4 regions of the Anaerobacillus sp. CMMVII genome follow, and region 4 is predicted to be linked to each of the others. Evidence: riboswitches for the same ligand, from Rfam matches in the RefSeq annotation. Region 4 holds a riboswitch; each other region holds the start of a gene.

Evidence for each region. A riboswitch is a leader RNA that binds a small molecule or an ion and turns the genes downstream of it on or off. The one in region 4 is predicted to bind thiamine pyrophosphate.
Region 1: linked by a shared signal. The riboswitch ahead of H1D32_RS08945 (Ykof family thiamine-binding protein) and the one ahead of thiT (energy-coupled thiamine transporter ThiT) in region 4 are both predicted to bind thiamine pyrophosphate.
Region 2: linked by a shared signal. The riboswitch ahead of H1D32_RS12505 (acetylornithine deacetylase) and the one ahead of thiT (energy-coupled thiamine transporter ThiT) in region 4 are both predicted to bind thiamine pyrophosphate.
Region 3: linked by a shared signal. The riboswitch ahead of H1D32_RS01810 (thiazole synthase) and the one ahead of thiT (energy-coupled thiamine transporter ThiT) in region 4 are both predicted to bind thiamine pyrophosphate.

The regions. Positions count from the first base shown of each region.
Region 1 is NZ_JACEHK010000004.1:90,515-98,361, forward strand. It holds gene H1D32_RS08930 (hypothetical protein) at 1-50, shown strand, start outside; partial or broken gene H1D32_RS08935 (Rpn family recombination-promoting nuclease/putative transposase) at 259-1,160, opposite strand; gene H1D32_RS08940 (YjcZ family sporulation protein) at 1,503-1,595, shown strand; TPP riboswitch at 1,939-2,043, shown strand; gene H1D32_RS08945 (Ykof family thiamine-binding protein) at 2,268-2,870, shown strand; gene H1D32_RS08950 (ECF transporter S component) at 3,099-3,629, shown strand; partial or broken gene H1D32_RS25370 (ABC transporter ATP-binding protein) at 3,684-4,226, shown strand; partial or broken gene H1D32_RS25375 (energy-coupling factor ABC transporter ATP-binding protein) at 4,374-5,416, shown strand; gene H1D32_RS08960 (energy-coupling factor transporter transmembrane component T family protein) at 5,400-6,179, shown strand; partial or broken gene H1D32_RS08965 (prolyl oligopeptidase family protein) at 6,599-7,692, shown strand; gene H1D32_RS08970 (prolyl oligopeptidase family serine peptidase) at 7,834-7,847, shown strand, end outside.
Region 2 is NZ_JACEHK010000009.1:2,748-10,594, reverse strand. It holds gene H1D32_RS12530 (DNA adenine methylase) at 1-440, shown strand, start outside; gene H1D32_RS12525 (protein NO VEIN domain-containing protein) at 492-1,253, shown strand; gene H1D32_RS12520 (VanW family protein) at 1,306-1,809, opposite strand; partial or broken gene H1D32_RS12515 (aldo/keto reductase) at 2,353-3,330, shown strand; gene H1D32_RS12510 (hypothetical protein) at 3,679-4,044, shown strand; TPP riboswitch at 4,240-4,341, shown strand; gene H1D32_RS12505 (acetylornithine deacetylase) at 4,462-5,748, shown strand; partial or broken gene tenA (thiaminase II) at 5,751-6,422, shown strand; gene H1D32_RS12495 (ABC transporter ATP-binding protein) at 6,415-7,179, shown strand; partial or broken gene H1D32_RS12490 (ABC transporter permease) at 7,176-7,847, shown strand, end outside.
Region 3 is NZ_JACEHK010000001.1:324,913-332,759, reverse strand. It holds gene groL (chaperonin GroEL) at 1-284, opposite strand, end outside; gene groES (co-chaperone GroES) at 398-682, opposite strand; gene H1D32_RS01825 (CPBP family intramembrane glutamic endopeptidase) at 1,136-1,849, shown strand; gene H1D32_RS01820 (YdiK family protein) at 1,850-2,041, shown strand; gene thiH (2-iminoacetate synthase ThiH) at 2,264-3,370, opposite strand; gene H1D32_RS01810 (thiazole synthase) at 3,483-4,256, opposite strand; TPP riboswitch at 4,338-4,448, opposite strand; gene H1D32_RS01805 (MDR family MFS transporter) at 4,522-5,943, opposite strand; gene H1D32_RS01800 (redox-sensing transcriptional repressor Rex) at 6,218-6,853, opposite strand; gene moaC (cyclic pyranopterin monophosphate synthase MoaC) at 7,032-7,526, opposite strand.
Region 4 is NZ_JACEHK010000016.1:45,857-53,703, forward strand. It holds gene H1D32_RS20335 (Stp1/IreP family PP2C-type Ser/Thr phosphatase) at 1-487, shown strand, start outside; gene pknB (Stk1 family PASTA domain-containing Ser/Thr kinase) at 477-1,394, shown strand; gene H1D32_RS20345 (PASTA domain-containing protein) at 1,487-2,464, shown strand; partial or broken gene rsgA (ribosome small subunit-dependent GTPase A) at 2,519-3,399, shown strand; gene rpe (ribulose-phosphate 3-epimerase) at 3,401-4,045, shown strand; TPP riboswitch at 4,054-4,162, shown strand; gene thiT (energy-coupled thiamine transporter ThiT) at 4,391-4,939, shown strand; gene H1D32_RS20365 (thiamine diphosphokinase) at 4,939-5,568, shown strand; gene spoVM (stage V sporulation protein SpoVM) at 5,861-5,941, shown strand; gene rpmB (50S ribosomal protein L28) at 6,077-6,265, opposite strand; gene H1D32_RS20380 (Asp23/Gls24 family envelope stress response protein) at 6,596-6,958, shown strand; gene H1D32_RS20385 (DAK2 domain-containing protein) at 7,062-7,847, shown strand, end outside.

The DNA of each region.
Region 1 (7,847 bases), on a different contig from region 4:
GTGAAACCGATCATTCAGAGGATTATGAAATAAAGGATGTTTGTTACTAATAGAAAACAAAACGGAACAATATTGTTTGTTCCCTGAGGGGGGACAAGGGGGCAGTATAGCTGTCGCTCTGTCCCTCTTCTTTGTGATTTTTCGATTTCTTATTTCGTATATCAAAGTACTGTAGGGGAAAATTGAAACACGGTTCTCTAGCTTCCTTAACACTTGGCGATAACCGATAAGGTAGACTAATCTTATAAAAGGTTTAATTTATTCAATTTGATCCTTTAATTTTTCAATTTCAGCCTCAGTTAGCCCAGTTAATTCAAGTATTTCTTTTCTAGGATAACCCTTAATCAGCATAAGTTTAGCAAAGTCAAGTTTAGCTTCGAACTTTCCTTCAATCTTTCCTTCAATCTTTCCTTCTATTTTTCCTACTGCTTTTCCTTTTTTCTCCCATGAAGTCATCAGTTCCATAATGTGGTTCACCTCATCATTTGGTATTTGCTTTAATTGTTCATTCAATTCGAGTTCTTCTATAGGACTTAATTTAAGATATTTTTCAAAGATACCAGCAACTAATTTTTGTTTCGCTGGGTCCAATTCTAATTTCAGCAACATTCGTAAAAATTCAAATTTAATTTTGACCTTTTCACTTTGATCGTAGCCCATTTTACCGAGTAATGCAAGGGCAACAGGGTTAGGTTGATTTATAAATTCTCTCCAAATTTTGCGCTTAAGGTGTACCGTAAAAAGTTAAATGAAAGCACTTCTTTAAATGGAAGTTGAATGTTAAAAGAGTTAATTTCCCCCTTCATTTCTTCATAGCTGTAAATAGCAATTGGTACAATTGGACAACGGAATTTTTCATAAAGACGGCTGAAGTAAAAAAACATGCGATCACTGAAATCTTCCTGAAAGGTTGCTTGTGTTTCAATATGGACAATAATAATTGTATTTTCACCCTTTAATTTTGTTTCAGCTAGAAGGTCAACTGCACCTTTGCGACCTTTTAAGATGTCGGTGTAAACTTCTTGTTGTAAAAAAGTGATGTGTTGATAATCTAGGTGTTCATATACGTCCGGGAAAAATGCTAGAATAAACTCCTCAAAAAAAGTGGTAATTAACTCTTTGAACCAACGGTCATGATCATTTCTTTCTTGAGTTTCCAATATCCTCACCTCTAATAGAACGTTTGTTCTAATTATAAAGTAAAAACAAACGTTCGTAAAGGGGGAAGCACGGGGACGGTTCTCTTGCTTCCTATGTTTAGCGAAACGAAGGAAGCAGCAGAACCGTCCCCGCGCTTCTTAAACTTTTATCGCTATAGTATTTTAATATAAAAAGCATGGGGACAGTTCTCATGTTTCTTTCGTTTAGTGAAACGAAGAAAGCAAGAAACCAGTTTTGAAAGTTTTTTGAACAATTAGGATAAATAACTATACAAAAAAAATAAAGCTACATAGTTTGTATATTGGGGTTACCCCACAATCTCTGAGAAGGTGGTGGCACTCATGAGCAAAGGCTATGCAGGTGCAGGATTTGCGTTAATCCTTGTATTGTTTATTTTATTAGTAATCATTGGTACAGCGTACGTTGGTTACTAAGCATTGGTAGAGAGTCAACACTCGTGTGTTGGCTCTTTTCTCTGATTTCCATATATATACGGACAAACTATGCTATCCTTCAAGAAGAGGAAGGGGACAGGTCTATCCCTCTTCCAAATTCGAAAAGTCGATAGAAATTTTGTATAGGTTGATAGAACCAGAATGAGACCGCTATAATGTAGCGAGGTATTAATAAAATTAAAGCAGTTCACTTGAGAACAAGGAAGTTTTCTAAATTTATTTCGTTTAGCGAAACGAAGGAAGCAGCAGAACCGTCCCCACGCTTCTTCATTGTTTACAAAAACAAAATAAAGAGGTAAAATCAGAGAAACTATATATGTCTGTGACGCACTAGGGGTGCATTAGCTGAGAGGCAGGATGAAATACCTGTTAACCCTTAAAACTCGATCTAGGTAATACTAGCGTGAGGAAGTGCATGTGAATTTATTGGATTCCTATCTTTAAAAGACGGTAATTCCAATCGATGATTATTCACTGCATCTTCTTTCGGGAGATGCAGTTTTTTGTTTTGTAAAAGGAGAATTTGCTTTGGGATATCTTCTTCTAACAGTTAGCTGTCTCGTTCCATCGACTTGTTTTGCTCTTATTTTATGAGGGGTGTGTCACTACATATGTTGATAGATTAATCGATAAAAAGAGGAGGAATTTTTTATGCAAGGATTAAGCTGTGGAATAAGTAGAATTGTAGGGTGTCGTTTTTCTATATATCCAATGACTGATAATTTTGTCGAGGTTATTACAACAGCATTAAAGGAAGTGGACAGTTCTAAGGTTTGGTCGGAAACGGATGATGTAAGTACATGTATTCGTGGAAGAAGTGAGCATGTTTTTGATGTGGCAAAAGCAATTTTTGTTCATGCAGCGAAAACAGGGGTTCATGTAGTATTTAATGGAACATTCTCTATTGGTTGTCCTGGAGATACTGCAGGAGATACGTATATGTCTGAAGACGATGTACGCCTTAACGAGGAAAAGGCGAAAGAAGAATCGATAGAAGTGGCAACACAATTTGCTCTCTATCCGATGAATAATCCAGACTACATGCAAGTAATTATCGATCAATGTGCACATGCACAAGAAATTGGAACATTTACAAAAGGAGTACATTATGCCTCCAGGTTAGATGGGGATGTTCATGATGTGTTCTATACATTAGAGCAATCCTTTGTTAATGCAGCAAAAACACATGAGCGTAGCCATGTAACGATGACAGCAGTAATATCAGCGAACAGTCCATCGAAAAAAGATAAATAATCATAATAAAAGGCTGTTTTCGCTAAAGTATGTTGCTTTCGTAAAAATCCCAAAAGCCGGATTTTTACACATAATTACTAAAATTTCACTACTTATTTAGTAAACTAGTGCTCTTTTCTTACTCAATTTATAGGGTGATAATCTTATTTTGAGGGATTTTTTCAATTATTTGAGGTTAAATAGCAACAATGTTTTAGAAAAGAGCCTAATAAAAAGGAGTTTTTATAAATGGAAATGAAATGGAATTTACGTGAAATTGTTTTAATGTCTATTCTTGGAGTTGTTTTCGCTGTTATTTACTTATTGTTTTTCTTATTCGGAACTGCTCTTACGAATGTATTAGCACCATTCGGATTAGGCCCATTTGGTTATGAAGTTATTTTTGGAGTTTGGTTTATTGTTTCGATCATTACCGCATATATCATTCGAAAGCCAGGAGCTGCATTGATTTCTGAGACGATTGCCGGTGGAGTACAAGTGCTTCTTGGCTCACCAGCGGGACCTTTGTTAATTGTCGCAGCATTTCTTCAAGGACTAGGAGCAGAAGCAGCCTTTGCAGCAACAAAATATCGTAATTATTCTACGAAGGTACTTGTCGCTGCCGGAATCGGCGCTGCTGTGTTTAGTTTTGGATGGGGCTTTTACCGATCTGGATTTTTAGCATTAGCTATGCCATTACTAACTTCTATGTTTATTGTTCGTGTTATTAGTGGAGCGGTATTGGCTGGTTTACTAGGAAAATGGATTAGTGAAAGTTAGCTGATACAGGAGTACTTAGAAGTTATGCATTAGGAAAGGAATGGCAAACAAAACGTGAGCAGAAAGCATCATAGTCAAGCTCTCATAAAACTGGATGATTTTTCTTTTGGTTATGAAGCGAACAAGGCACCTTTACTAAAAAACCTCTCATTTACGATTGGTGATGATGAGGCGATTCTCTTAATTGGCCCAAGTGGATCAGGGAAGAGTACATTGGCATTATGTCTAAATAGTCTTTATCCTGATGTAATTGAAGGCTGGACTGAAGGCGAAATTCATTATAAGGGGACACCTTTGCATGAATTTGAAAAAGGAGCCATAAATCAAGAAATTAGTGTCGTGTTTCAAGATCCTGAAAGTCAGTTTTGTATGGTTACGGTAGAAGATGAGCTAGCTTTTACGTTAGAAAATATTAATACACCTCGAGAAGAAATGCAGAAAAAAATTGATGATATATTACAGCTCGTTGGCTTGATTGATGTAAAATATCGTCCGATCCATGAACTGTCTGGTGGTCAAAAACAGAAAGTCGCTCTTGCTTCTGTCCTTTTATTAGAACCGACATTATTAATTTTAGATGAGCCTACAGCTAATTTAGACCCTGCTTCAAGATTTGAATTTACCCAAATCTTGAAGCAGTTAAAAGAAGAGCGTAATTTTGCTTTACTGATAATTGAGCACCATTTGGATGATTGGCTTCCAATGGCAGACAGAGTGCTTGCGATTAACTCAGAAGGCGAGTTAATGGCAGAAGGGACACCTCAAGAAATTTTCTATAATAGAATAAGTCTATTAAAGAACGAGGGTATTCATATTCCGAAGGTTGTAGAAACCGTCATTAGTACATTAGCAACAGACAATGGATCGAGTGCCGTAAAAGACTTACCATTGTCAGAAAAAGATTTAGCAACCTGGCTTCAAAAGATAGGAAAGCCATCAATTTTTATCCAAGAAAAAAAATCTAATTTAGTTCTTGATCAAATTGGTGATAATTTTGACGAAGTTTTATCTCTTTGTAATGTCTCCTTCTCAAGGGGAAAACAGTCGATCCTCACCGATATCAGCCTATCGTTAGCTAGAGGAGAGCTAGTGGCAATTGTCGGCCAAAACGGTGCAGGGAAATCAACATTATTGCAATTAATCGCTGGAATATTAAAAACAAGTCAGGATCACGTTTTCTCCTAAATAAAAAGTATGAATCTTGGTCAGAGAGAGAAATGCGAAAGGAAATGGGATTTGTTTTTCAAAATCCTGAACACCAGTTTATTACTGATACAGTGTACGATGAAGTTGGATTCGGTATGGTGCTGAACAAAACTCCTGAGAATCTACTAAAAGAAAAGGTTAATCAATTACTAGAACGTTTTCATCTCGTAAACCATAAGTGGAGTAATCCTTTTTCTTTGAGTGGCGGGCAAAAACGCCGACTAAGCGTGGCCACGATGTTAGATGAGGTACCGAGTGTATTGCTGTTTGATGAACCGACTTTCGGACAGGATGCAGAAACAACTGAAGAGTTGATGGAAATGATTGAATCGCTACGGAAGAAAGGAACTGCTATCGTTTTTGTTACTCATGATATGGATCTTGTTGATAGTTTCTGTCAAAGAGTATATGTCGTCAATCAAGGTAAGTTATCCTTCCAAGGAACCCCCGAAGAGTTGTGGGAAAAGAAGGAGCTCTTAGTAGAATCCCATTTAAGGTTGCCTTATCGAGTTCGAATGGAAGAAAGATTGCCTAAAGAGAATAAAAGCGGAGTTGAATTCATTCATGATTACGTCTATTAACCCATCGATGAAGGCTTTTACAGTACTTATCCCAGCTATATTGTTAGCGGTGAGCTATGATCCAATTACGCCACTTGTTTATCTTGTTTTTACGATTTTAGTTACCTTCCTCTTTAGTAATGTTTCTATAAAACGATGGTCAAAGATGTTTTTTCCCTTTATTCTGATCGCGCTAAGCTTTTCCTGGATGACGATTTTATATCCGAGTGATACATTTTCAGGTGGAGAGGTGTTATTTTCTTTTTGGCGATTTGAAATTACTTCAACAAGTTTAATGGCGGGGATTTCTTTAGGCTTACGCTCGCTCTCATTTGTTGCCTTGTCGTTATTATTTGTTTTAACAACTGATTCTACGAAGTTTATGCTCAGTTTAATGCAGCAATGTAAGCTTCCTCCTAAATTTACGTACGGTATTTTAGCCGGGTACCGCTTCTTACCAACATTTCGTCATGAGTTTCAAATCTTAAAGCAAGCACACCGTATTCGAGGTGTTGGTAGAGCAAGGGGACTGAAGGGCCGTATTCAAGAATTTCAACGATTTTCTATTCCTTTATTTGCAAATGCGATTCGAAAAGCAGAAAGAGTAGCAATTGCGATGGAATCTAAAGGCTTTACAGGCTCTAAAGAACGGACTCACTATCATGAAATGAAAGTCACAAAACGAGATTGGCTATTTTTAAGTGTATTCTTTACGATGGTTTTTGTTAGTGCTTTTATTTCCTATCAACTCGGCATGTTAAATCTATTAGGTTATCAGTTTTAAAATCACGGGGACGGTTCTCTTGCTTCCTTAGTTTCGCGAAACGAAGGAAGTAAGAGGTTTAAACTGAAATGATAAAACTCAAATAATCTACCAAACTAACCTTCTTAGTGTTAACTAGGAAGGCTATTTTTATTTTGATGTCCTCTTGAAAGCATAGAGACAGTTCTCTTTTTTTCTTTGTTCCTTTAGCAAAGCAAAGGAAGCGGCAGAACCGTCCCCACGCTTCCTTTTCATGAAAAAAAAGGGTTTTTTGTTTCGTATATCGAAGTACTGTAGGAGAATGAAAAAATCGAAGCGCGGGTTCTCTTGCTTCCTTTGTTTAGTGAAACAAGGAAGCAGCAGAACCGTCCCCACGCTTCCTGTAGAGGTGATTAATAATGTTTAAGAAAGATAATATTGTAGAAGACTTTCACGGAACAATGGTTGCAGATCCATACCGTTGGTTAGAGGACCCAACTTCTAATGAGACTATCGAATGGGGCAAAGAAATTGGTAAACAATGTGAAGCTTATTTTTCCAAAAAGTCTTCGCGTGATAAGGATCGTGAAAGATTAACAAGCCTTTGGAATTATCCAAAATACTTTGTACCTAATAAAGTGGAAGATGCGCTATTTTATCAAAAGAATGATGGCCTTAAAAACCAAGCAACTTTATACCGAAAGTTGGGAGAGGTAGAAACGGTTGTGATTGACCCTAATACCCTAAGTGAAGATGGAACTGTCGCAATGACAAATTTTTCAATTAGTGGTAATGGGCAATATTTAGGTTATGCTACTTCAACTCACGGAAGTGACTGGCAAGAAATTAAGGTGAGAGAAATTGCGACTGGTGAAGAACTGGTTGATCATATTCAAAATGTTAAATTCACACCGATTTCGTGGGCACCTGACAATTCTGGCTTTTTTATAGCCGCTTTCCAACACCAGGTACAGTAGCTGCTGAAGATGAAAGTAACTACAACCAAGTTTATTTTCACAAACTTGGAACGGCTCAAGAGGATGACCAACTTATTCATGAACAGCCTGAAGACAAAGAGTTATCGTTTTCACCGTTTGTAACGGATGACGAACAATATGTTTGCTTACATGTTTGGTTTGGGACGGCGACAGAAAATCGTTTCTATGTGAAGGAACTGAACTCTCGTGATGCTTTTGTTCGTTTACTCGACGACCAAGATGCAGAGTATACGTATATTACAAACGAGGGTAGTGTCTTTTATTTTCAGACAGACCTTGATGCCCCACGTGGGAGAGTCATTGCGATTGACTTAGAAAATCCTCAAAGAGAAAACTGGAAAGAAGTTATTGCACAAAAGGATGATGTAATCGAAACAGTGAAACATGTGGACGAGCATTTTATTGTCGTCTATAAACAAGATGCCCATCATCAAATTCATATTTTTCAAGACAATGGCTCTTACAAAAAAGAACTTCAATTATCAATGATTGGATCGTTAACTGAAATCACAGGAAAGAAGACTGGTTCGGACGTATACTTTGGTATGACTTCGTTCTTAAGCCCAACGGTTGTTTATCACTATGATATCAAAACGGATGAGCTTGTGGTATTTTCAGAGACTGAATTAGAAGTTGATATTTCAAACTTTGAAACAAGCCAAGTGTTTTATCCTTCAAAAGATGGAACGATGGTGCCAATGTTTATTACTCA
Region 2 (7,847 bases), on a different contig from region 4:
AAAGTGGAGGCTTTAATGTTCCCTATGGTGGTGCATCCTATAATAGCAAAGCCTTCATAAATAAAATCGAATACCTTTGGAATTCTGGCCTACAAGAGATTTTAGATCGGACAAGCCTATTTAATTTAGATTTTGAACAGTTCTTTGAGAATATTAGTATCGATGAACATGATTTCATCTTTTTAGATCCACCATACGATAGCGATTTCTCAACGTATGCAGGAAATGCTTTCGCAAGTAATGACCAAGAGCGCCTAGCGAATTACTTACTTACGAAATGCAACTGTCGTTTTATGCTGATCATAAAAAATACTGATTTTATCTATCAGCTCTATAACAAACCAGGAATTAATATTATCGGCTTTGACAAGGCATATAGTGTAAGCTTCATGGATCGAAATGATAAAAAGGTCGAACATATTTTAATTACTAATTACTAATTACTAATTAGTCATTGTTGCGTGAAGTTTTTTTACGAAGGGGGAATTGAATTGAGTAACTTCAGTGAAAAAGAAATCCTTTCAGTGGCCATTAAAATGTTAGAGGAAGTAGGAGAGATGTCGACTACTGAGCTGAAAGAAGCACTAATGGAGGAAATGAACCCAAGTGGAAATGATTTAGAAATAAATCAAAATAGAAACGATACAAAATTTGAACAAAAGGTGCGGAATATGGTTTCCCACCGGGATCATAATGACCTACTAAAATATTGTGAGTATGAGCGAAAAGGAAAAAATGGATTTTTACGATCTAAAACTGTCATGAATTTCCCTTATGAAGAAAAACAACAACAAGAAATTCAAAAACGAAAAGAAAAGAAGAGGAAGTTTCGAGCCCGAAAACTAAATTTTGACGAGATTAATGCTAGAAATAAAAGCATTGGCTTAAAAGGTGAAGTGTTTGTTCTTCAACATGAAAAAGATAGTTTGAATACTGAATTGGCTGAAAAGGTTATTCATGTATCTCTCGAAGAAGGGGACGGCGCTGGCTACGACATTCTTTCTTATGATGCAAATGGTAACCCGAAGTTTCTTGAAGTCAAAACAACGACAGGACCAAAGAATACGCCATTTTACCTATCTGAAAATGAAAAGGCATTTATCGAAGTATATAAAGAAGAAGCAGAAATCGTTCGAGTATATAATTTCCAAGAAGCATCGGGAAAAGGCGACATTTATCGTTTAAACGGAAAAGATTTCCTTAATCAAGTAACGTTACAAGCAATTGCATTCAAGGTTACCCTAAATGAATAAGCAAAAAAAGCGGTAGCCACTCTTGTGGCTACCTTACTTACTTTTAGAGATATTATAAAGGACTTTCGATTGGTGCATTGGGTACATTCCTAGATTTGAAATTGATTACGTCTGAGGAATGAATTGTAATGAGGAGTGAGCCCCCATAAACTTTTGCTCGAATTAAGAGTGGTTGATTATGGATATTTTTAAAAGAAAAATCAGCACCGTACCAACTTACTTGTGCATCCCGTCCTGGCGGTACATAAGGAACACGTTTACTGTGGGAATAACGTTGTACGATTTGTACTCCTGCACGGTCAACAGCATTGAACAAAGTAGAGGATACTTGGCAAATTCCACCACCAAAGTCTCGATAAACTCTCCCCTTAATAATAACCGGAGCAGGTAAATAGCCTTTCTCAAACGTTCTTTGCCCTACAACCTGATTAAAAGAAAAGACCTCTCCTGGAAAAACAACATGATTGTTAATAGCTTCAGAAGCCAGTTTGATATTTTGAACCCTTCCTTTCCTTCGCTGATTAAAATAGGTTATGTACTGACCAATTTGTTTCACACGAATATTTGCAAGTAATTCACTATCAACCTTAGGATAAATAGGAATGGTCGGAACAGAAATTTTTGTTGATCCTTTGCTATAAAAGTAGGTGTAAAAGTCATTTAAGAATGTTTGGCGATCAAGTTTATGACCTAGTTGCTCATCAACAACACCGCCGTAATCATCAATCCAAGCATTAATTGGGTCTTTTTTTATTTGCTGATCAAGTTTATCTAAAAATTGATCAACTTTTTCAACATCTATGACTGAATTACCAAGTATGGAGTGAAATTCAGAACGATTGACACTAGCAATCGTTTGCCCTTCAAAGAAATCAAGACATTGTCAGATACATTGAGTGTTTGAACAAAAGCAAAATAAGTGCAATACAAGCATATTTCATATTCAGAAACTCCTCCTAGTTTTAGTATGGGTAGGAAGAGAGCTTTTCATGAATTTTTATGTAAATTGAAAAATCTTTATCGTTTTCCTAATAATAGAAATCTATCATAGAAATGTGTATAATGATGTCCTAAGGTTAGCAACATAGGAGATGAGTGAATGAAAGTTATACCATTACAGCAGGCGACAAATTACATCTAGCAGACTTGTCTTTGGCTGCATGGGGTTAGGTGGCGGCTGGAACCAAAATCCGATATCAGAAAACGATATTTTACATGCTGAACGTGCCATTGATGCAGCACTTTCGATTGGGATTACCATGTTTGATCATGCCGACATTTACACGTTCGGCAAAGCAGAAAAAGTGTTTGGTGAAGTGTTGAGACGCAATCCAAAACTAAAGCAAAAAATGGTTATTCAATCAAAATGTGGTATTCGGTTTCCAGAAGGGGAAATTCCAAATCGGTACGATTTTTCTAAAGACCATATTATCAATTCCGTAGAAGGAATTTTAGACAGATTAGGCCTTGAGTAGATTGATATCCTATTATTACACCGACCTGATCCGTTAATTGAGCCCGAAGAGGTTGCCGAAACGTTTGAGCAATTAAAAAATTCAGGGAAAGTGACCCATTTCGGTGTCTCCAACATGAACGTTGCCCAAATGAAGCTATTACAAAGTTATTGTACAAGTCCACTTGTCGTCAATCAGCTTGAAATGAACTTACATAAACTTGATTGGCTTGAGTCAGGGGTATTAGTGAATCAAAAATCCGGCACACAATTTAACTTTTCTGAGGGGATAATTGAACATTGCTGCTTAGAAAATATTCAAGTCCAAGCTTGGGGAGCATTAGCCAAAGGAATTTATACAGGACGCGAAAAGGAGAATCCGACAGAAGCTTACTTAAAAACAAAACAGATAGTTGAGGAACTCGCCATTCAAAAAGAAACAACAAAAGAAGCCATCGTCCTTGGTTGGCTCATGCGACATCCTGCAATGGTTCAGCCAGTTATCGGCACCTCAAACGAAGATCGGATTAAAAAATGTAAAGATGCAGCAATGCAAGCAGAACTCATGACAAGATAGAGTGGTACTCCCTTTATGTCGCGTCTCGTGGCGAGCTAATGCCTTAAAGAAAGATTTTAAACACACTAAAATTTAGTGTGTTTTTTGTAACTAAACTCGGATAAAGACGACTATATTTTAAAATAGAAGTATAATATGTAATTATCTGATGTCTCTCACGACAATTTCACATGCATTTATTCTATAGGTTTTCTTTTTTCCGTCATAGGAGTAAATGTCACCAACTGCAAGATCGGGGGGATGCCGATTTACGTAGCCAATTTCAGAAAATCAAACGGTAGAAGGAGTGAGGGAGTTTGTTTTCTATTTTGTTACTACCTATTTTTATTATTGCATTCATTTTTTTACTTACTGCGGCAGGGATGAAAGGAAACTCAGAAAGAGGGGGAGAAGACATGATTAAAAATGTTTATATTTATCTAGTGTTATTTGCTACCTTAATGATGACTATAGGTGGAAGTGTTGCCGCTTTTATGGCAGTGGCTGATATCGTTGCCCCAACACCTTATTATCAATCATTTGAAGAATACAAGCGGTTTGGAGGACCTGGGTTTGAAAAGTCTCCAGAGCAACCAGCTGAAAAGTTAACCGAAGAAGAATTACGAATCAGTTATGATATGATGGTGAACTCACAGAAAGAAAATGAAATTGAACGCGCAAAAAATAATTTAGTAAAAAGCTTTGGCTGGATTATCATTCCACTTCCAATTTTCATCTACTTTCAACGTCGTTTAAATCGTAATAGTAGTACAAAAGAATAGGGGAATCGGGGTATGTGACTAGGAAATTCTAGTCACATATTTTGATTAATGAACTTCCTAATATATTATTTTCGCACTACATATAGATTGATATCACTCGGTTAAGGTAATGCAGTTGAAAAACTTTATTGAAAAAAGATCTCAAGTATGATAGAAATAAATAGTAATAGTTACTAATTCTTCAAAACTACATAATTACCACTCTAGGGGTGCTTTTATAGCTGAGAGAGACTGATGTCTTAACCCTTAAAACCTGATCTAGGTCATACTAGCGGAGGGAAGAAGTGCGGATACATATAGTTGGCGAGCTTATTTTTGCCTAATTATGATTGTCTATCTAAACCACTTCTTTATTGGAAGTGGTTTTTGTTGGCTATTTTCTTTTTGTTTTACATGATTTCCGAAAGGACTGATGAAATGCCAGAAAAGCTTAATCTTGTATTAGAGCAGATTGATGTACGCAAACACGAACTAATTGAGTTAACAAAAACACTAATTTCATTTAAAACGCCGGCACCACCAGCACGAAATACGAAGGAGGCTCAGGAATTCATTGCCGACTTTTTAAAAGAGATCGACTTTGACATCGATATGTGGGATGTCTATCCTAATGACCCAAATGTAGTAGGGACATTAAAAGGTACGAATTCTGCTACACATAACAGCTTAATTATTAATGGTCATATTGATGTCGCAGAAGTAAGTGAAGATGAAGCATGGAATAAAAGCCCTTTTAGTCCTTATGTAAAAGATGGTGCTATCATTGGTCGTGGTGCAGCAGATATGAAGGCAGGCTTGGCTGGTGCATTATTTGCCGTAAAACTATTACGAGAAGCTGGTATTTCCTTCCCAGGTGATCTCATTTTTCAGTCTGTCATTGGTGAAGAGGTAGGGGAAGCAGGGACATTACAGTGTTGTCAAAAGGGTTACAAAGCTGATTTTGCGGTTGTTGTTGACACAAGCGATTTGCACATTCAAGGTCAAGGTGGTGTGATTACTGGGTGGATTACGATCAAAAGTAATCAAACGTTTCATGATGCAACAAGACGAAACATGATTCATGCAGGTGGTGGCCTTTTCGGTGCAAGTGCAATTGAAAAAATGATGAAAATCATTTCAGGCTTGCAAGATCTTGAACGACACTGGGCTGTCACCAAAAGTTATCCAGGATTCCAACCTGGAACAAACACTATCAATCCAGCTGTCATTGAAGGTGGAAGACATGCAGCGTTTATCGCTGATGAATGTCGCCTTTGGATTACCGTACATTTTTATCCAAATGAAACCTACGAACAAGTAGCAAAAGAAATTGAAGATCATGTTTTACGTGTTGCCGAAAGTGATCCGTGGTTAAAGGAAAATGCACCTTTTTTTACTTGGGGAGGCACATCAATGATAGAAGAGCGTGGTGAGGTATTCCCTTCCTTAGAAGTTGATCCATCTCATCAAGCTGTTCAATTATTAGCTACCTCTCACGCAAATGTCTCTGGGAAAAAAGCGGAAATTGATGTTTCACCAACGGTAACTGATGGAGGCTGGTTAGGAGATGCGGGAATTCCAACCGTCATTTATGGACCCGGAACACTTCAGTACGCTCACTCAGTGAATGAACAAGTGTCAATCGATCAATTGCTCGAATTTACAAAAGTATTAGCGAAATTCATTTATAGCTGGACCAATACGAAAAAAGAAGGAGCTGTGTAACCATGAAGTTTAGTGAACGATTATATCAAGAGCTACAACCAATCTGGCAAGCAAATCACACTCACCCATTTGTACAAGAGATGGGTGCTGGGACACTACCAAAAGAGAAGTTCCGGTTCTACATGATTCAAGACTATTTATACTTAATCGATTACGCCAAATTATTTGCTCTTGGGGCAGTCAAAGCGAGCGACGTTCGGACGATGGGGCGCTTTGCTAGTTTGTTAGATTCCACATTAAATGAGGAAATGTCCTTACACCGCCAATATGCAGAAAAATTCGGAGTAACTGAACCGAGCTTGAAAATGCGGATCCTTCCCCAACAACTCTGGCCTACAGCCATTATATGTTGCAGGTAGGGCAAATGGGACTTTAGCAGCTCTTGTTGCAGCCTTACTACCTTGTATGTGGAGCTACTGGGAGATAGGAAAGGAACTTAATAAATTCCTGGCGCTAGCGAACACGAGTTATATGGTGAGTGGATTAAAATGTATAGTTCTGACGAATTTGGTCAACTTGCGATTTGGTGTATCGAACTCCTCGATGATCTCACAACTGGCCTTCCAGAAAAAGACTTAAAGAGATTAGAGGAAGTCTTCCTGAACACTACAAGATTTGAATATATGTTTTGGGATATGGCTTATCATCAAGCGATGTGGCCAACAAATGACTAAGTGTTCGTTAAAGTTTGAAGATGTATCATTTGCCTATGAAAATGGCCAAAAAACGCTTTTGAGTAAATTAAACTTTCATATCGACGAAGGCGAATTTGTTAGCATTATCGGTCCTAGTGGCTCTGGAAAAAGTACGATCTTCAAATTAATTACTGGTCTTGAAGAAGCAAAACAGGGAGACATTTTTATTAATGGCCAAACACACAAAAGTCGCTTAGGCCAGGTTGGATATATGCCACAACAAGATTTACTGATGCCTTGGCGAACGGTCCTTGAAAATGCCTCGTTACCTCTAGAAATCCAAGGGGTAAAAAAACAAGAAGCTAGTCAAAGGGTAGTAACCCTGTTAGAACAGTTCGGTTTAAATGGAGTTGAACACTTGTATCCAAGTGAGTTATCCGGAGGGATGAAACAAAGAATATCCTTCTTACGAACTGTCTTAAGCGGATCTAACGTTTTACTGTTAGATGAACCATTTAGTGCCTTAGATGCGATTACAAGACTATCGATGCAAGAATGGTTACTGACTCAATGGGAAACGTGGAAGCTATCAATTTTATTTATTACTCATGATGTTGACGAAGCATTGTTTTTATCAGATCGTATTTTTATCTTTACTGAACAACCAGTAACAAATTTTGTGGAAGTGAGCGTCCCTCTCGGTCGTCCACGGACAATTCGTGATATTCATGCTCCTGCTGTTATTGAAGTGAAAGAAAGACTCATTGAACAACTGCGAGCAAAGGTGACACTATGAAGCATGTTAATCAAACAGTTGCACCCATTCCTATTAGTTTTTTCTTCTTGATCATTTGGCAGGTAGTGGGGATTATTGTTGATTTGGCGTTTATATTACCAACACCAATCCAGGTGATCGTTAAGCTGTGGGAACTCAGAGGCGTATTATTTTTAGTTCATTTACCTGCAACACTCTCGATTATTATTGTTGGTCTCGCCTTATCGATCCTATTAGGTATAGGAATTGCCGTCTGGATGAACGTAAATAAAACAGCAGAGAAAGCATTTTATCCTATTATTGTCGCTTCACAAACGATTCCGATTATTGCCTTAGCACCAATTTTTGTTCTTTGGTTTGGATATTCAATATGGAGTAAAGTGGCGGTAACACTAATTATCACGTTTTTTTCCGATTACCGTTAGTACGTTCGATGGACTTCGCTCAAGTAACAAAGAACTGAGAGATTTAATGCTTACGATGGGAGCTAGTAAAAAAGATATCTTTTTTAAGTTAAATGTTCCTACTGCTTTACCGTTCTTTTATTCCGGATTAAAAGTCGCCGTTACCTTAAGCGTGATAGGCTCAGCCATTGGCGAATGGTTAGGCGCTCAAAGTGGTCTTGGCTATTTTAGTCGACGAATGATGACTCAATTTGATGGCGCAGGTGTATTTGCACCAATTGTCTT
Region 3 (7,847 bases), on a different contig from region 4:
GCTAAAACAGTTGCAGTAGTTGTACCGTCACCAGCAATATCATTTGTTTTGCTCGCAACTTCAGCAACTAATTTTGCACCCATGTTTTCAAATGCATCTTCAAGTTCGATTTCTTTTGCAATTGTTACACCATCATTTGTAATAAGAGGTGAACCATATTTCTTTTCTAATACAACATTTCTTCCTTTTGGTCCTAATGTTACTTTAACGGCATCTGCCAAAGCATCGACACCACGAAGCATTGCGCGACGTGCGTCTTCGCTAAATCTAATTTCTTTTGCCATATTCTACTCTACCTCCTAGTTTTCTATGTAGTAGGAACAACCCTACCTATGTTTAAAAACTAATCTTCTGCAAGCTACTTTCATAGCTTATTTGTTTTCTAATAGAAGTATGATTAGTCTACGATCGCTAATACGTCGTTTTCACGAAGGATTAAGTATTCTTTACCATCAAGTTTAACTTCAGTGCCTGCGTATTTAGAGAAGATTACTTTATCTCCTTCTTTTACTTCTAACGCAACTCGCTCGCCGCTCTCTAGGACACGTCCAGAACCTACAGCAACAACACGGCCCTCTTGTGGCTTTTCTTTCGCTGTATCAGGAAGTACAATCCCGCTAGCAGTTTTTTCTTCAGTTTCAACTTGTTCAATCACAATACGATCACCTAATGGCTTTAACAAGGAAAACAACCTCCCTCATCGAAATGATTTTTAGTTGTTAGCACTCAAACAGTATGAGTGCTAACACAATTCCTATAATAATCATTTCAATTCTATTTTGCAAGTATTTTTAATAATTTTTTTAGAAAAACTTGGCTTTTTCACCCTAAAGAAAATCGACTAAAAGTAACATGTCTTGTTGAAATTTACAGAAATATGTACATTCTCTTTATGGTAAAAGTTAGCTTTTCTTAAACGATCATGAAAGATAGTATTAGAAAAATTATCCTTCATTACTTTTGACTTTTTGGAGTATATTTATACAGAGCATTTTTTTATATTTCTTCAGAGGTTCTAAAACAAAGAAATGTGGATTCTATGGTACAATGTAGGATGGAAAATGTGGAATTTGAAGTTACACAAGCCATTATATTCTACATTCTGAATTTTACATTTTAAAAAGGAGTTTTTGTATTGACGAGACGATATTGGTTAGTCCTACTAACTTACATTTTGATGCAATTATCTGCAATTATCGGTGTACCTGTTTTAATGTTAATGGGAATGGATAAAAACCAAATTCCAGGAGTTTGGACGATCTTCAGTTTTTCGGTTGGTTTTATCTTAATTTTATTTCTATTAAGACAAGACATGGCAGAACGTCATTTGAATCAGGAACGCAGCTCAAAAAGTGATGCAATTGTTTGGTCAATTGCCGGAATTTTCATGGCTTTTATGGCCCAATATGTTGCAGTACTTATTGAGATTTCTGTATTTGGAATTGAGCCGGGTTCTGAGAATACCGAAATGATTGTTGAATTGGCGAAAGCCACGCCTGCACTCATGTTAGTAGTCGCAGTTATTGGTCCTATCTTAGAGGAAATCATTTTTCGAATGATTATTTTTGGTAGCTTATATAAACGATTTAACTTTTGGATCGCTGCGGTAATTAGTTCAGTCATCTTTGCTGCTGTTCATATGGATTTTGAACACCTGTTAGTTTATACATTTATGGGAATTGTCTTTGCTTTCCTTTATGTAAAAACAAAACGAATTATCGTTCCGATTATGGCCCACGTGGCATTAAATAGCTTTGTCATGATCGTACAGGTTATTTTTGGAGATCGTCTAATGGAACTTCAAAGAAAACTAGAGGAAATGCAAGGCTTTATTGGAGGACTACTATAAATGAGATCACCATTATTTTGGGGTACCGCCTATCTTTTAATGGGAGCTAGCTTTGTCTTCTTTGCCATTCAGCAAAGAGGTCGAACTGGCGAATGGGACCTCTTCACCATTGCCTTAATGGCTATCGCTACATACGACTTTGTGATAGCAATCCGGTACTTTACGTTTAAACCAAAAGCACAAGATAAATAGGGAAAGCGAACCTCGCGTTCGCTTTTTTTTACAATTAAAGGGTCTCAATATTTAATTTTACTTGAAGTGCCTCAACGCATTTTTCTTTTCATTCCACTAGAAATATCGGACTTATATCTCTTTAAAACAACAAAAAAACGGAGTAATATTCCATACTCCGTTCGTTGCTTATCTTTTCCCTTTTTTATTTAGGTTTAAGCTGTGAACTCTCCTCCACACCTTTTACACTAATAGCTCCCAATCCTTCAACACTGGCTGGTAGCCTTTATCTCGTATCATTTGTTGAACTTCTGCTAATGATCGTTCATCTGAGATTTCAAATTGTGCTGTACCAGTATCACATTGTGAATAGCCACCAACCTCAGTACTAGCACCTGCTGACATCTTCGTGACACCTAAGTATATAAGATTGTCTCTCAATTCTTGAGGTTCCCTTGTCGATAATGTAATTCCTGCTCGCGGTAAAAATAATCTAAATGCTGTAATCGCCTGAACAAGGTGACGATCCTCGACAATAGATCTTGGTTGATAGTCACCAAGATGTGGACGAATTCTTGGTAAGGATAAACTGATTTCTGCATCTAAATATTTTCTTTGCAAGTATCTTGCGTGCATAGCTGCAAAAAAGGCTTCTTTTCTCCAATCATCAAGACCTAAAAGAGCTCCAACATTAATTTGGCGAATGCCTGCTTCACACCCACGCTCAGGGGTATCCATTCGATAACGATAATCACGTTTTGGACCTTTTACGTGAACAGATTTATAGATTTCTTCATTATATACTTCTTGATAAACGGTAAGGCCGTCTACCCCCGCTTCAGCTAACTGTTTATATTCATCAGTATCTAAAGGGTTAATTTCAATAGCTACCGATGGAAAATACTTTTTCAGTACTTTCACAGCCTCAACAATATATGAAACAGGCGTAGATGTTTTGGACTCACCTGTTAACACTAAGATGTGCTTCAAACCTAGGTCTGCTAATGCTTTCGCTTCAACTTCAATTTGTTTCATTGAGAGCTTGCTACGTTGAAATTGGTTCGTCACACTAAAGCTACAGTAAGTACAAAGGTTCACACAATGGTCAGCAATATAAATTGGGTTAAAAAGTAAAATGGTTTTTCCAAAATGCTGAACTGTTAATTCATGAGCTTTTTGAGCAATATCCTCTAATAACCCTTCAGCCGCGGGTGATAACAGCACAAGTAAATCTTCAGGGGTCATTCGTTGCTTTGCCAAAACTCTCTTAACATCTATTTCAGTAAAGCCTTGAAAATAACTCTCAAAAGGCAATTCCTTTAACTTTTCATATTCATAATAAAAACTCACGGTAAAACCCCTCCCTAGTTTTGAGTTATGAGGGTTGAGTTATGAGTTATTTTAGGCTTTGCTTCGAAGCATTCCGGTTCACAACTCTTAACTCTTAACTCAAACCTGCAAATTATATTGATAAAAATCCTGTCAGTGGTGATGACGCTCTTGCTTGTCTAGCTACACTTCCAACTCCTGATAGATAAGCTGTTCGGCCTGCTTGAACTGCTGCTTTGAAGGCTTCTCCCATCGCTACTGGGTCACCAGCCGTTGCGATCGCTGTATTGACTAATACTGCGTCTGCCCCCATCTCCATTGCTTCACAGGCTTGAGATGGTTTACCGATCCCGGCATCAACGATTACTGGCTTTTCGCATTCTTCAATTAAGATTTGTATTAACTCTTTTGTTTTTAGACCACGGTTTGTGCCAATTGGTGCTCCTAGTGGCATAACTGCCGCAGCTCCTACTTCTTCTAACTTCTTTGCTACCATTAGGTCAGGACTCATGTAAGGTAAAACAATAAATCCTTCACTTGCTAAGATTTCCGTTGCTTTAATTGTTTCATAGTTATCTGGCAATAAGTATTTTTGATCTGAGATTACCTCAATTTTTATCCAGTTACCCATGCCCGCAGCGCGAGCAAGTCTTGCAATGCGAACCGCTTCTTCTGCTGTTCTAGCTCCTGAAGTGTTAGGTAAAAGAATCATCTCTTTTGGTATATACTTCATGATGTTTTCTTGGCTTGTTTGAAAATCAACACGGCGCATCGCCACAGTTATTACTTGTGATTTTGAGGAACTAATTACCTCTGGAATGAGCGCATCGTTATTAAATTTACCTGTTCCGATTAATAATCTACTATTTAGCTCTACTCCACCAATATTCAATAAATCTTTTGCCATTTTTTCTCCTCCTAAGGGTTGTTTTTAAACATGAAAAAAGCCACATCATCTAGATGCGGCCTTAAAGACATGTAAAGATCAAACTTACAATCACAGTCTTCCCTCCGCTGGCATGATCCAGATCAGGTTCACGGTCTGTGACGGAATAGTCATCCTCTCAGCCTAGTCCTCTAGGCTCCCGTAGCTGTAAAACATATTATTTTGTTTATCATACCATAGTTTTCAAAACTTTCTATACTAAATCGTTTTGAAATTAATATTTTTCCTACGCCGATAATGTTGTTTTACGTTCTTGTTTTTCAGAAGCTCTGCCTATTAGCAAACCTAGTGGTATCGTTAGAATGGCGATTACCCCTAAAAGCAAAAACCCTTCATTAATCGCTTGTAAACTTGCTTCTTCCATTGTCCCGACATTAGGAAATACTTGCACTTTACGAACCTCATAATAGATTGAGATAAAGACGATCCCTAGAGCTGAACTAATTTGCCTTAAGACGTTGTTCATTGCTGATCCTCTAGAAATAAATTTTTCTGGAATGGCATTCATTCCGGCAGTTGTCGCAGGCATGGTTGAGAAGCCTTGACCAATTCCTCGCAGTGCCATGAGTAAGAAAATCATAGCTAAAGAGGTTTCCATTGTTGTAAATCCTAAAGCAATTGTAGGGACAGCGATCATGACTAGACCACTAGTAACAACAAGTAATGGTCCTTTTCGATCGAGAAGTCGGCCTCCAATGGTCATAAATATGCCGGTGAAAAGCGCCGCTGGTAAAAATACTAGGCCTGTGACTACCGGCCCTAACCCGTACACATGTTGAATTAATAAAGGTATTAGAAAGATTCCTCCGAATAACGCTAATGAGGTTGAAATTGAAATCCAGACACTATATGTGTAAGCCTTGTTTTTAAAAATTGATAAATCTAATAATGGCTGCTCTTGATGGTTTTCAATTTTTACGAAGAGATATAGCGAGACTATTCCAATAATTATTAATGTAAGATTTAGAGGTTGTATTAGATGCTCTATTGCTGAAACTCTCCCTAATGCATATAGGATTGCTCCTACTCCCACTGTTACTGAAGCAAATCCCCATTTATCGAAGGTAATTCCTTGGACTCTGTTTGTATTTTTTAAGTACATTGCACCAATCAAAATTCCTAAAGCCCCTGTTGGTACGTTAACTAAAAAGAGCCACTGCCAACTGCCAGATTCAATAATAAATCCACCAATCGTAGGCCCAATCGTAGGCGCCATCATCGCTGCAACGCCCCAGATACCTGTGGCAAGTCCCCGCTCATGTCTTGGAAATACTTCAAAGATAAGTGCCATTGATAATGGCATCATAATTCCACCAGCGATTCCTTGAATGCCCCGGAAAAATATAAGGGAACTAAGGTCCCAAGAAAACGAGCCTAAAATAGAGCCGATGATAAAGATTACTAAACCGCTCAAATAAAGCTTTTTCTTTCCGAATTTATCTCCTAAGTAGCCGGTTAATGGCATGGTTATTCCCATCGTTACCATGAAGATTGTAATTACCCATCCGGTAGCTACCGCATCAGCTTCAAATACCTTCATCAAATGGGGAACTGCCGGATTTAACATGCTGTTGTTTAAAATAATTGTAAAAGTTCCTAATAATACTGCTATCACTACAAGCCATTTTTCAGGAAACAATTTTCTCATCTGTAGAATCCTTTCGTTTTTCGAAATATATTTTTAATCATACCATGAAAAATGAAATTTTAGTATAGAAGGGTTTAATAATCAAGGATTTTTTTACCAGTCATTTATAAAGAAGAAAAAACCCTAACTATCAGATTTACAATACTGAAGGTAAGAGTAATTGGATTGAACGTCTTTGTTATCTCCGTAGCCAAATTGATTCTATAATAAAAAAGGGTTACCACTGTTTAGACATGTGATAACCCTTTCATTGTATTTCGTGCAGGTACGACTCTTACATTGGATAATGCTTAAGAAAATAAATTAATGACTGAAGTTCAACCGATAGATCAATATGATGAACTCGGATGTTCTTTGGTACTGATAGTCTGGCTGGTGTGAAATTCAAAATTCCTTTTATACCACAAGCAACCAAACGATCTGCTACCTTTTGAGCAACGGATGACGGTACAGTTAATATCGCGACTGAAATAGAAGAGTCTAAAACTTTTTCTAAATCATCTAAATGATAAATAGGAACGCTTCCAAGCTCAGTCCCGACTTTATTTTCATCGACATCAAAAGCTAGTTCAATTCTTGTACTATTATTCTTTGAGAAATTGTAATGCAAAAATGCTGTCCCTAAGTTTCCGACACCGATTAGTGCGACATTCGTAACCTCATCCTGGTCTAATGTTTTTCTAAAAAAGGTTAATAGATAATTTACATTGTATCCATACCCCTTTTTCCCAAGTGCACCAAAGTAGGAGAAATCTCGACGAATCGTTGCTGAATCTACTTTTACGGCTTCACTTAATTCCGAAGACGAAACTCTTTGCTTCCCAGACGCTTGTAAATTTTCTAAAAATCGATAATACAAAGGCAACCGTTTTGCCGTTGCTTGAGGAATTTTCGTTTGATCGATATTCATTTTTCTGCCTCCAACCTGTACCTTCAACTAGATAAAGGGCAAAACAAAATCAATGGTTTAGGTGCTCATCCCCACTAATGCAAATCCTCATTTTCTATGTTTCATTGTTTACCAATTCACAAATCCTTGCTAATAACTCCCGGTTTTTCCCCTTTAGTCGGTACAAATGTTAATTGTTTTAGTCTACACTTTTCTCTCTTTTAAAATCTCCGCTTTTTCCACCTGTTTTTTCAACTAAGTATGTAGGTCCAATAACCATTCCTTTATCAACAGCTTTGCACATATCATAAACCGTTAAAGCAACAGCAGAAGCTGCCGTTAAAGCTTCCATTTCAACTCCTGTACTTCCCTTTGTTTTTACTTTTACGTAAATATTAAGCTTGTGATTGTCGTCTTTTGTAGACCAATCAAAGGTAACATCCACGCCTGTTAATGCTAGTGGATGACACATTGGGATCCAATCAGCCGTTCTTTTCGCAGCCATGACTCCTGCAACCTGAGCTACGCCAAGAACATCCCCTTTGCCCATGGATCCTTCTTTAATTTTTGTATAAATTTCTGCACTTACTTCAACACTAGACTTTGCTAAAGCTGTTCGAACCGTCTCATTCTTTTCAGAGATATCGACCATTTTTGCGCGTCCTTGTTCATTAAAATGAGTAAACGATGACATTTCAAATGTCCCCTTTCAATTCATTACAAATATATTGTACACCATTTTGTCAAATTTGTAATCGTTTCATAAATTGTAACGAAAATGAAATAATTCTCTTTTTTTAAGGGCTCTTTTCAAGAGTAATTCAATTTATAATCCATATTTGGTGTCTAAAGCCTTCAAATGTTAGAAAGGCTTCCCCGATAACTTAATATCTCTTCATTACTAGCTGTCTTAATGTTACTATCTTGAGGAAATAGCACTTACCTAATATTATTATCCATTCAACCGACGTTTGTTTTTTGGGGGATAAAAGTATTATTTGCTTGTCCATATTTG
Region 4 (7,847 bases):
CCCGCAATGTCAAGGTATGGGGACGACATTAGTTGCAGTAGTTTGTACTAGCCAATTTGTTACATATGCTCATATAGGGGATAGTCGGGCATATTTACTTAATGGAAACGTCTTTGAACAAAAGACCGAGGATCACACCTTGGTAAACGAATTGGTTCGATCAGGACAAATAACTCTATTAGAGGCTGAGAATCACCCACGACGCAATGTGATCTTACGTGCACTAGGAACAGAAAGAACTATAAAAGTTGATATTAAGACAATTGAGTGGGACGAAGGAAGCTTTATTTTGCTTTGTTCTGATGGGCTATCAAATAAAATAAAAGATGAAGAAATGTTCGAAGTCTTAAAAAAAGATACAAGCCTTGAAGAAAAGGTGGTAGATCTAATAAATGATGCAAATGAACGAGGTGGCGAGGACAATATCTCGGTAGCACTTGTTTTTAATAGTGACCAAGAAAATCGTGGTGATGGCGATGATAGGTAAAAGAATAAGTGGTCGCTATCAGATATTAGAAACAATTGGTGGGGGTGGAATGGCAAATGTGTATAAAGCACATGATGCTATATTGAACCGCCATGTAGCTGTAAAAGTACTACGTCCACAATTTTCAGATGATGATGAGTTTATTCGTAGATTTAGGAGAGAAGCTCAAGCAGCAACTAGCCTATCACACCCAAATGTAGTTAGTATTTATGATGTTGGCGAAGAAGCAGATATTTATTATATCGTTATGGAATATGTGGCTGGTTTAACCTTAAAACAATTAATCCAACAAAGAGGCTCATTGCCGATTCAAGAAACCGTTAATATCATAATGCAGATTTCGTCTGCTATTGCTCATGCCCACGAAAATCATATTGTCCATCGTGACATTAAGCCTCACAACATCTTAATAAGTGAGAATGGTGAAGCGAAAGTAACTGACTTTGGAATTGCAAGAGCAATGACATCTGCTACAATTACACACACGAATTCAGTCATGGGTTCTGTTCATTACCTGTCTCCCGAGCAAGCTCGTGGTGGGTTGGTAAATGAAAAGTCTGATATATATTCCTTAGGAATTGTCTTATATGAGATGGTGACTGGTAAAGTCCCATTTTCAGGAGATACAGCTGTTTCTATTGCAATTAAGCATTTACAAACAGAAGTTCCTTCACCAAGAAAGTTTAATCCGACATTGCCGCAAAGTATTGAAAATATTATTTTAAAAGCTACAGCGAAAGACCCTTTTTACCGGTATGCGAATGTTAGGGAACTAGAAGATGACTTACATACGGCTTTAAACCCTAATAGGATGCACGAAGAGAAATATTTAGTCCCACATGATAACGAAGATGTAACTAAAGCAATACCAATTATTAAGAAAACCATCCAGTCGATAGTGACTTAGAGCAAACGAAAGTAATCAAACCTAGTGGTACGAGTAGTCCCCCACTAGAAAAAGAACCACCAAAGAAGAAAAAGAAAAAGTGGGTCTTTGCAATGTTCCTTACATTTTTTCTTTTACTAATATCAATCGGTGCAGCTTTTGTGATTGTTCCAAAACTCCTTCACGTTGATGAAGTTCTCATTCCTGAGGACTTAGCAGGTATGGAGTACAGCGAAGTGTATGAAGCATTAACTGCACTAGGTCTAACTGTTGAAAAAGAAACAATGCTCCACGAAGAAATCCCGGAGGACCATGTTGTTAGGACGAATCCTGAAGGGGGGCGTACTGTAAAAGTTAACTCAATCATCACAGTATACGTAAGTGAAGGTAAAGAAAAAATAGAAATGGTAGAAGTTACAGAAACAGATAAGGAACAAGCTCGTAGAACGTTAATTAGACTTGGGTTTAAAGAAGAAAATATTGAGGAAGTCCCTAAAGAGTCAGATTCCATAGAAAATTTAATTATCGAACAACTACCATTACCTGGAGAAAAAATTGTTCCAGAGGAAACGGTTGTCATCTTAACCTATAGTATTCCTATGAAATTCAGCTTGGAAAATTTACATGGTCTCACTCGTCTAGAAGCAATTGAACGTTTAAATAACCTAGGATTAAACATCGATGTTAAAGAAGAGTACTCGGATCGAATTCCGGAAGATCATGTCATTGATCAGAAGCCAGCTAGAGAAACTATTGTACAAAAAGGAACGACTGTGACAGTGATTGTGTCACTTGGGCCAGAACCTGAACCGCCACCAGAGCCTATAAATACAGTAATTGTAGCTCCGGTGCCATTATCTCCAGAAGATGAAATGGCTGGAATAGAATACCCAGTTATTATTACCTATCGGGATTCTAATGTAAGCGAGCATACTCTTTTTGTCGAAAGAAACATCAGCAAACTAACAGAATTTCGTGTTCCTGTGACCATTAACCCCGGAGATAAAGCTGAAGTAATCAGGTATATTGCTGGTGAGCAATACGGTGATCCGATTATCCTAACCTATGAAGAGGCTTTAGCAAATCAATAAGGATAAAGTCGCCTGTTTTCGTTTCGATTCATGAAAGTAATTAAGGAGGATGCAATGCCTGAAGGAAAGATAATTAAAGCGCTGAGTGGATTTTATTATGTGGAAAGTCATGGAGAAATATATCAATGTCGTGCGAGAGGAAATTTTCGCAAAAAAAAGCTGACTCCTTTAGTGGGGGATATAGTTAATTTTGAGGCTGAAAATAAAACAGACGGTTATATTTTAGGGTTAAAGGATCGGTTCAATGAATTAATCCGTCCCCCTATTGCGAATGTAGAACAGGCAATTTTAGTTTTTTCAGCCATGGAACCAAAGTTTAGTACTCTTTTATTAAATCGCTTTTTGGTTCATATAGAATCAAATAATATTGAAGCCATCATTTGTGTCAGCAAAATTGATTTATTGAAGCCTGAACATCGTGATGAAATAAATCAATTTATTACCGACTACAAAAACCTAGGTTACACTGTATTACAACGTCAATATACATGGAAGAGCTAATTGAAGAAGTTAGACCATGGCTAGATGGTAAGACGAGCGTTTTTGCAGGGCAATCAGGTGTCGGTAAATCTTCTTTACTAAATTCGTTGAAACCTGAGTTGGAAATTGAAACAAATGAAATTTCTTCCCACTTAGGAAGAGGTAAGCATACGACAAGGCATGTCGAACTGATCCAAATTGGTACGGGTTTAGTTGCCGATACACCTGGTTTTAGCTCTTTAGAATTTGCTGATATTGAAGCAGAAGAACTGTCTGACTGTTTTCCGGAGATGAGGGAAAGAGCGCAGTTTTGTAAGTTTCGAGGCTGTACCCATTCATCCGAGCCTAAATGTGAAGTCCGTCAAGCTGTTGAAGCAGGGGAAATTACCACCTATCGATACCAGGATTATTTAAGCTTTTTAGATGAGATAAAACAACAAAAACGGAGGTACTAAGATGATTAAGATTGCACCGTCAATCCTATCTGCAGATTTTGCAAAACTGGGAGAGGAAATCAAAGATGTTGAAAGAGGAGGAGCGGATTATATTCATGTTGATGTCATGGATGGCCACTTTGTCCCAAACATAACCATTGGTCCACTGATTGTCGAGGCGATTCGGCCAATAACAACATTGCCATTAGACGTTCACTTAATGATTGAAAACCCTGATTTATATATTCCACAATTCGCGAAAGCAGGGGCGGATATTATTACGGTTCATGTAGAGGCATGTACACATTTGCATCGGACAGTTCAATTAATCAAAGAACAGGGAGTAAAAGCTGGCGTTGTTCTTAATCCAGCTACTCCAGTTGATACCCTTCAACATATTATTGATGATGTGGATATGGTGTTGCTAATGACAGTGAATCCAGGTTTTGGAGGACAGAAGTTTATCAAGCAAGTACTTCCGAAAATTTATGCGGTCAGTGAAATGGCTAAGTCAAAAGGATTATCAATAGATATTGAGGTAGATGGTGGAGTCAATGTTGAGACAGCAAAGCTTTGCGTTGAGGCTGGGGCCAATGTATTAGTTGCTGGTTCTGCTATTTACAATGAAGTGGACCGAGCAGCAGCAATAAGAGCAATTAGAGGGTAATAATAAAGTTTAACCACAAGGGGAGTCTTAAGAAGGACTGAGAGGGAACGTAGTGCCGTTCTGACCCATTGAACCTGTAAGTTAGTGCTTGCGTAGGGAGTGGAGGTTATATAAGTTAACTCAAGTAAAGAGTGTATTTCCTCAAAAGTATACAATCCTACCAATACGTTGAAACTAATCGTAATTTGCCGTGGGATTTTAGACCAGTAAGGGGAGCACTTATTACTTGAGTTATTTTTTTGATCAATAGTTTGAGCTAGTAGTAGAATGAATGATGATAGAGTTTCAATTTTTATTAAGAAAAAAACTACTTGGTATTAATTACATTCAAAGAAGAGGTGTTATATGAAAAGGCCAGTTTTACATCTTACTGAAATTGCCATGATGGCAGCATTAGCAATTATTTTAGATTTTGCTTCAATTAAAGGATTTTGGGGTTATGGTGGCTCTGTCTCACTAGCGATGGTACCAATATTACTCATGGCATATCGTCGTGGATTATCGGCAGGTTTAGTTACCGGTTTTATAGTTGGGGCTATCCAAATGTTTTATGGATATTACTTCCATCCAGTGCAAATATTTTTAGACTATGCGCTTGCTTATACTGTTGTTGGTTTTGCAGGAATATTCAGCTTTTCATCGACGATGTCGTCAACAAAACGTATTTTCGTCATTGTTGGAGGAGTTTTCCTAGGTTCTTTCCTTCGTTTTATTGTTCATTTTATCTCAGGTGTAGTTTGGTTTGGTAGTTTTGCTCCAGAAGGAATGAACGTTGTCTGGTATTCCATCATATATAATACATCATATATGCTACCTGCATTTTTACTATGTGCCGCTGTTTTAGTTCTGTTGTCTAATACAGAACCAAGACTACTTCAAGGAAATCAAAAATAATGAAGAACATTAACATTGTGGCAGGGGGACCTTTTTCAAGTCTCCCTGTTTTACGTCTCGACTCAAATGAAATTTGGATAGCTGTTGATCGTGGATTAGAACATCTATTGCGCTACGACATCGAACCTGATTATGTCCTAGGTGATTTTGATTCGGTGTCACCTAAATTAATGAATAAGATAAGACAACAACGTTTTAAACAATTTCCTGCCCAAAAGGATGAAACAGACCTTGAGCTAGCTATATCCTATGCATTAAAGGAGAAGCCGGATATTATTAATGTTTTTGGTGCAACTGGTGGTAGATTAGACCATGGACTAGTTAATTTGCAGTTGTTATTAAGAAGCATTGATCGTTCCACTACAGTATTTATGATCGATAATAAAAATAAAATCACTTTAAAAAAACCAGGTATGTACTCGATAAATAAAAGTGAATACAAGTACGTGTCATTTCTTTCGTTTTTTGAAAAAATTGAAGGATTAACCTTACAAGGGTTTAAATACCCTTTAACTCTTGCAACATTAGAATGTGGTTCAAGTCTATGTATTAGTAATGAATTAATTTTGGATATCGGTACTTATTCGTTTTCCTCAGGCATATTAATAGTGGTAGAAAGTTGCGATTAGACAAACTATCAAGGTTATAAAATGAATTGTATAAAAATAGGCTTAAGTCTAGCGAGAAGTGAGGAATGAATAAATTTAGAAGTACTTGTAACTTTATGAATTTCATAATTCAATATTTTCGCTATCTAGTTGATATAGCTCAGTTAAGGTAATTATGAAATTCACTCAACTTAGTAAAAAAATAGGTACTATTTCAGAAATGCTGAATATACTTATTAATAACTGAGGACTTTTAATACTTTATTCATTTGTAGTGCCGTAGACGACAAACTCATGTCGAGGAGGGAAATTTATGAAATTTTATACGATTAAGCTACCTAAATTTTTGGGTGGATTTGTAAGGGTGATTTTGAATTCATTTAAAAAAGGTTAACAAAAAAGCACCACGTAGGTGCTTTTTTGTTTGCGCTATGGAAATAATAAATTTTACCCGGGTAAAATTTAAGTTTTAAGTATAAGAAAAACGAAGGCCTTCGCCAATAAAATTGACTACAAGCCGTTTTTCAAATTATACGCGTTCAACTTTGCCAGATTTTAAAGCTCTAGCAGAAACGTATACACGCTTTGGCTTTCCATCTACCATAATACGTACTTTTTGTACGTTTACGCCCCACTTACGCTTTGTTTTGTTCAATGCGTGAGAACGTTTGTTTCCTGTACGAGCTTGTCTTCCAGTAATTACACATTTACGTGCCATGATTGCACCTCCTTGTAAACCATGAGATGACACTCAAATTCATCTTATAAATACTTGATAATATTAGCATAGTAAAAAAAAGATTGCAAGGGGTTTTAAAATAAATATCAAGGGAAGATACTTGACAGCTATATCGAAAAAGATATACTCATAAAAGTAAATGATTTATTAGGAATAGGAAAACCTTAGAATAGGACAAAAATGTCAACGTGGAAAAAGTAGCAGATGACAAATACGCATTTTAATAACAGTTTTCTTTTAAATTGTGGGTAATTATAGTAAAATGTGATTAGCCATGAAGTACACTCTAAATAAAGGGGGATATCGATCGTGTCAATTAAAATGAAAACACAATTAGGTGTAATTGATGTTGCAAAAGAGGTTGTAGCCGTTATTGCTGGTGGTGCTGCAATTGACTGTTATGGAATAGTAGGTATGGCCTCACAGAAACAACTGAAAGATGGACTTAACGAGCTTTTAGGTAAAGAAAACTTTACTAGAGGTGTAGTTATTCGTGAAGAAGAGGATGAAATCCATATTGATATGTATATTATCGTTAGCTATGGAACAAAAATCTCTGAAGTAGCGCATATGGTTCAAACAAAAGTGAAATATCAGTTGGAGCAAATGCTAGGTTTAACTGTAGATTCAGTTAACATTTTCGTTCAAGGAGTTAAGGTTACAAACCTATAGGGCATGTTCAAAATGAGGACAACGAAAGGCTAGAAAAAAATCTAGAGCTACGTTACCGAACTTTTGAGCGTCCTCTACTAGTATATGTTAAGGAGGAACATGAGTGACACTGAAGAGTTTAGAGGCTGAAAAATTAGCCCAAATGTTTATAGAAGGTGCAAATAATTTAACGAAGAATGTAAAGCTTGTTGATTCGTTAAATGTTTTCCCAGTTCCAGATGGTGATACAGGGACGAACATGAATTTATCGATTACATCTGGCGTAAAGGAAGTACAAAAACAAGTTCCAGAACACGTTGGCAAAGTAGCAGGCGCTTTTGCGAAGGGTCTACTGATGGGAGCAAGAGGTAATTCAGGTGTAATTTTATCTCAGCTTTTTAGAGGGTTTTCCAAGTCTGTTGAAGGCAAAGCTACGTTAAATGGAAAGCAATTTGCTGATGCTTTTGGAGCTGGTGTTGATATGGCCTATAAAGCAGTTATGAAACCTGTGGAAGGAACGATCTTAACTGTTGCAAAAGATGCAGCAAGAAAAGCGCAGGATGCTGCCAAACGTTCTGATGATCTTATTACAATCATGGAAGCTACCCTTCAGGAAGCAAGAGCTTCGTTAGAACGCACACCAGATCTATTACCAGTATTAAAAGAAGTAGGTGTTGTTGATTCTGGAGGTAAAGGCCTAGTAATTATTTATGAAGGCTTTTTAGCAATAATGAAAGGTGAAAAGATCATTAATCTGGTCCAAGAAACAGCTTCAATGGATGATCTAGTAAAAGTACAACATCACAATGCTCAAAGTCATATGGCCACTGAAGATATCGAATTCGGGTATTGTACAGAAGTAATGGTTAAATTTGAGCAAGACAAGCTTGAACAAAATCCTTTTGATGAG